DNA from 2 places in the Rossellomorea sp. QJM3NY_18 genome. Region 2 is predicted to be linked to the other one. Evidence: predicted binding sites of a transcription regulator. Region 2 holds the regulator's gene; the other holds the start of a gene.
What was found. The regulator NrdR, encoded in region 2, represses ribonucleotide reductase genes. The targets are predictions, from matches to a motif close to AACACNATATATNGTGTT.
Positions count from the first base shown of each region.

Region 1 (2,414 bases), 350 kb from region 2:
CAGTTCATAATCACGATCGTTTTCCACTGCTTCCATAAAGTCGCTTGTCAGGCAGACGGAGATGTTCGCCCCTGTCAGGAATTCTGAATTATGGACGCTGTACGTTCCGCCTGTGCGCAGTTTTTCTTCTGCATTCTTAAGGATCTTCGCATCAAATCCACCATAGCCGGGGATTTGTCTGTAGTTCAGGATTCCTTGATACATCGCTTCCTCTTGCTCTGTAAGAGGGGTGAATTTCAACTTTTCCTGAGCCGCCTTTTTAATGGTTTCATCTTCCGTGTTTTCCAGAAGATAACGCAGGATACGCGGGTTTTGCATTTTAGAAGTAATGAATTCGATAATATCCGGATGCCAATCGGTTAACATAATCATTTGGGCCCCACGTCTTGATCCGCCCTGCTCAACCAAATGAGTCAATTTCGCAATATCGTCCAGCCAGGAAACGGAGCCTGATGATTTACCGTTGACGCCTTTCGCCAGTGTATTGCGTGGACGAAGCGTCGATCCATTCGTTCCGACTCCGCCGCCTCGGCTCATGATCTCCATCACCTGCTTGCGGTGTTCTGAAATACCTTCGCGGGAATCCTGTACGAATGGCATCACGTAACAGTTGAAGTATGTTACGTCCGTGCCTGCACCCGCTCCGTACAGGACCCGTCCGGCAGGAACAAAATGCAGGTTCACTAGTTCATGATAGAATTTTTCAAACCAAACCTGTCTCTTTTCAGGAGTTTCTTCCACTTCTGCCAAGCCTGTTGCGTTACGCTTCGCAATTTGTTCATAGTAGACTTCAAGTGGTTTTTCAATGACATCGAGTGTCCTCGAGACAATCCCCGTCTCCATTTCCTCCGGTTTATCGATGGCACTTCTGTACTCTTCTTCGATCCAGACAGATGCTTTTTTTGTTTCCCAATCGATGCTTGATATGTAGCCCAATCCCCTTGCAGGGAACTTCGGATCTTCCTTGATGGTGAGGACCACGAAATCTCCTTCGGAAAGAGTGATCTTTTCCGTGTCTTTGAACGAATAACGATCGATCATGACAAGACGGGATACACCTTTGTGTGTAGTTTTCATATCCGGTGTAATGGGATGTACTTGAGGAAACAATCCAATATCCTTATTTAATCTCTCGGTGTTTAATTTCATCGTATTTTTCGACGCAACAGTCATAAAGACAACTCCTTCTATCTCAAATGTTTCAGTTTCTGCTTTCTTCACTGATGTATTATATCAATTATTAAGATATCATAGCCATTCTGGAAAAGCAATAAATAAACACAACATATTGTGTACGAAAAATTATTCGACACACCATATATTGTGTTTCGGGTCAATAGGTCATTTGTTTGTCAAACGGTTAATATGCCAATAAAAATAGAAAACGGGAGAAAAGAATAGAAAATCATATAATACTCCGTCCATTTCTATTAATTTAGAACTTGATATAAAATAAAGCACCGTTATCGTTGGTAAAATAGGAAAAAAGCGACAAGCATCGCTTTTTTTCTACAAAAAATTTTTTAACGTTTAAAATTCCACTCATCAGATTCGTATCGGGACTCGGCAAGATCCACAACATATTGTGTTTCCTCTTCAGAGAGCTCATAAGGCTCGAGATGGATGTTCAATCCTTTCTCAAAACCTTTTTTGAATGCTTCTTTCGCCATATCCATCGTGACCGGTACGGAACTGATTTCATTCATCGCAACAGCCTTGCTTTTAAATGCCCGCTGCATACGCTCTTTTACCCTGTCAGATGGGTAGTTAAACAGGCTGAACAGTTTATCCTCGTCAAGATCCAATAGAATCGAACCGTGCTGAAGGATGACACCTTTTTGCCTGGTCTGTGCACTTCCTGCCACTTTTCGTCCTTCAACGACAAGCTCATACCAGCTCGGAGCATCAAAGCAAACCGCTGAACGCGGGTTTTTTAATCCTTCCCGCTCTTCCGCCGTTCTTGGTACAGCAAAGTAGGCTTCGAGACCAAGACCTTGAAATCCCTTCAGAATCCCTTCGGAAATGACACGGTACGCTTCTGTGACGGTTCTCGGCATTTCCGGATGTTCTTCTGAAACGATGACGCTGTACGTCAATTCATGTTCATGAAGAACCCCTCTGCCTCCCGTCGGCCGTCTCACAAAACCAAGTCCATGCTCTTTGACGGCGTCAAGATTGATTTCCTTTTTCACTTTTTGAAAATAACCGATGGAAAGTGTCGCTGGATCCCACCCGTAAAACCGGATCGTAGGAGGGATCTTCCCTTCACTGTGCCAATCAAGCAATGCCTCATCAAGAGCCATATTATAAGAGGGAGAACAATTACCGGAGTCAATGAATCTCCACGTTTCCTTTTTCATGCAGCATACCTCATTTACGTCTTCTGTTTAATATTGATATGTAAAAATCCATCT
Region 1 covers NZ_CM149659.1:2,732,302-2,734,715, forward strand. Annotated here, with positions in the region: gene AC0VXY_RS14080 (vitamin B12-dependent ribonucleotide reductase) at 1-1,173, opposite strand, end outside; gene AC0VXY_RS14085 (lipoate--protein ligase family protein) at 1,524-2,360, opposite strand.
Region 1: a site for NrdR is predicted at 1,311-1,328, ahead of AC0VXY_RS14080 (vitamin B12-dependent ribonucleotide reductase). Genes of this name have one in related genera too.

Region 2 (2,414 bases):
TTAGTGGAGTAGTGATTATCTCAGAATCACACTTAACGATCCACAGTTTTCCTGAACATGGTTATGCCAGTATTGATGTATATACTTGCGGTGATTTAGATCCTAATATCGCAGCTGAATATATTGCAGATGCTCTTGGTGCTGACACACGCGAAACAATTGAATTGCCGCGTGGAATGGGTCCTGTACAAGTGAAGAAGTCCCAGGCTCAAGCCCTTTAATCGATAATAACTCAGAAGAGATGCGTGATTCATGCATCTCTTCTTTTTTTTCGCGCGTTCCGACGTGCACTTATGGGTTTTTCAATCGTGCCTTTTCGTGTAAAATAAGGGTAACTAAAGGGAGGAACTTGATATGAGTGGAATACGTACCCTGTTAAAGCGATTTCAATCGGAGTGTGAAACGTCCGATCAGCATGAAGATAAGGAACTGCAATCACGCTATTATAAATCCATGCATCAAGGTGCATTTAATGCAGTACTGGGGTTATTCTCATCGTCAGAATATGACGTGATCTCCCAGTCCAAGGACAGAGGGGAAATCACGGTCCGGAAAAACGGCACGCCTCAATTATTTATCGTTGCCACGGTCATTACCGTGCGGCCGCTTGAAACGGCAGTCGATTTCAAGGTCAGTGCGGATAAAGGGAAGATCTTTGGTACATATACCGTTTTAAAAGCGCAAATCAACCATTATTATCACCAGCTTGATAGCGAATTGAAAAAAGTGAAATAACGCTAAATCCTATAGAAGCTTGTGTAAGTGACAGCTTTTTTATATGATGAAGGTAATAGTATGTAATAACGGAGCTGATATTATGAAATGCCCGTCTTGCCAGCATAATGGTACACGAGTGGTGGACTCACGACCTGCTGATGAAGGACGTTCCATCAGGAGAAGAAGAGAATGTGAAGAATGTACGTTTCGCTTCACGACCTTTGAGAAGGTTGAAGAGCTTCCTTTAATTGTGGTGAAAAAAGAAGGGGTAAGAGAAGAGTTTAGTCGAGAAAAGATTTTGAGGGGACTGATCAAGGCTTGTGAGAAGCGGCCGGTACCTCTTGAGAGATTAGAAAAGATCTCAACAGATATTGAAAAAGACCTGCGGAATCAAGGGGCTTCTGAAGTAGAATCTGTGAAGATCGGTGAGATGGTCATGGATCACCTTGCGAAAGTTGATGAAGTGGCATATGTCCGTTTTGCATCCGTATATCGACAATTTAAGGATATTAATGTATTTATAGACGAATTAAAAGAATTAATAAAAAAAGAGTAGAAGAATGAGCTGAAGATGGAATTCTTTGGCTCTTTTCTCTTTATTTATTGAAAGGTAGAATCCAACTATGATGAAGAAGCATTGGAATGAAATACAGCCGATCGATCACTACACGGTAGGGACACATGGAATGCTTCAGGAATATGACCGGAAAATCATTACGTTTCTATACCAGCCTTTAATCGGTTCCATTTGCTACAGCCTCTATATGAGTTTATGGGGGGAAGTGGAGGAAAATCGGCTCTGGTCGACGGATTCGACCCATTATCATTTGATGAACGTCCTGTCCGTCAATCTTCAGGACGTCTACGAAGCAAGGATGAAGCTTGAAGGGATCGGATTGTTGAAGGTTTATGAAAAAAGGGATGATGAAGACCGCCGTTTTCTTTATGAACTGCAGCCCCCCCTCTCCCCTCAGGAATTCTTTCATGATGGTATGCTGAATGTGTATTTGTACCGTAAGATCGGCCGGACCCATTATTTGCGTTTGAAGAAATTTTTTACGGATGTGTCAGCTGATAAAAGTCAGTACACAGCCATTACCCGATCATTCCAAGATGTTTTCACGTCTGAACCGATTAATTTTCTCCACCATGATGCGAATGTGGATTCGGAAACCGGGTCAGGTGAACAATATATGAAATACGGTAAGAATGATGGACTTGCACTGGACGAAATCGATTTTGATTTTTCGCTGCTGCTAGCCGGGTTATCGGAATCCATGGTCCCGCGCAAAGCCTTTACGCCGAAAGTGAAGGAAACGGTATTGAAGCTGAGCTATCTGTATGGAATCGATCCTCTTCAAATGAAGAATATCGTCTTAAGCTCATTGGATGCGGATGATACGATCGATATCGAATTGCTGCGTAAAACGGCCCGTGACTGGTATGGTATGCAAACAGGTGATCAACTGCCTGATTTGACGACCAGAGTGGAAACGAAGAAGCCTGTAGAACGGGATAAACCACTTTCCCAGGAGGAAGAGCTCATCGACTACCTGGAAACGACCTCACCAAAGGACGTATTATCGGATATATCCAATGGCGGATCCCCCTCAAAAGCTGATCTGCAAGCTGTAGAGGAAGTCCTCATGTCGCAGAAGCTGCCGATTGGCGTCATGAATGTACTGATCCAATATGTG
Region 2 covers NZ_CM149659.1:3,080,291-3,082,704, reverse strand. Annotated here, with positions in the region: gene speD (adenosylmethionine decarboxylase) at 1-221, shown strand, start outside; gene AC0VXY_RS15915 (cytosolic protein) at 355-735, shown strand; gene nrdR (transcriptional regulator NrdR) at 818-1,273, shown strand; gene AC0VXY_RS15905 (replication initiation and membrane attachment family protein) at 1,341-2,414, shown strand, end outside.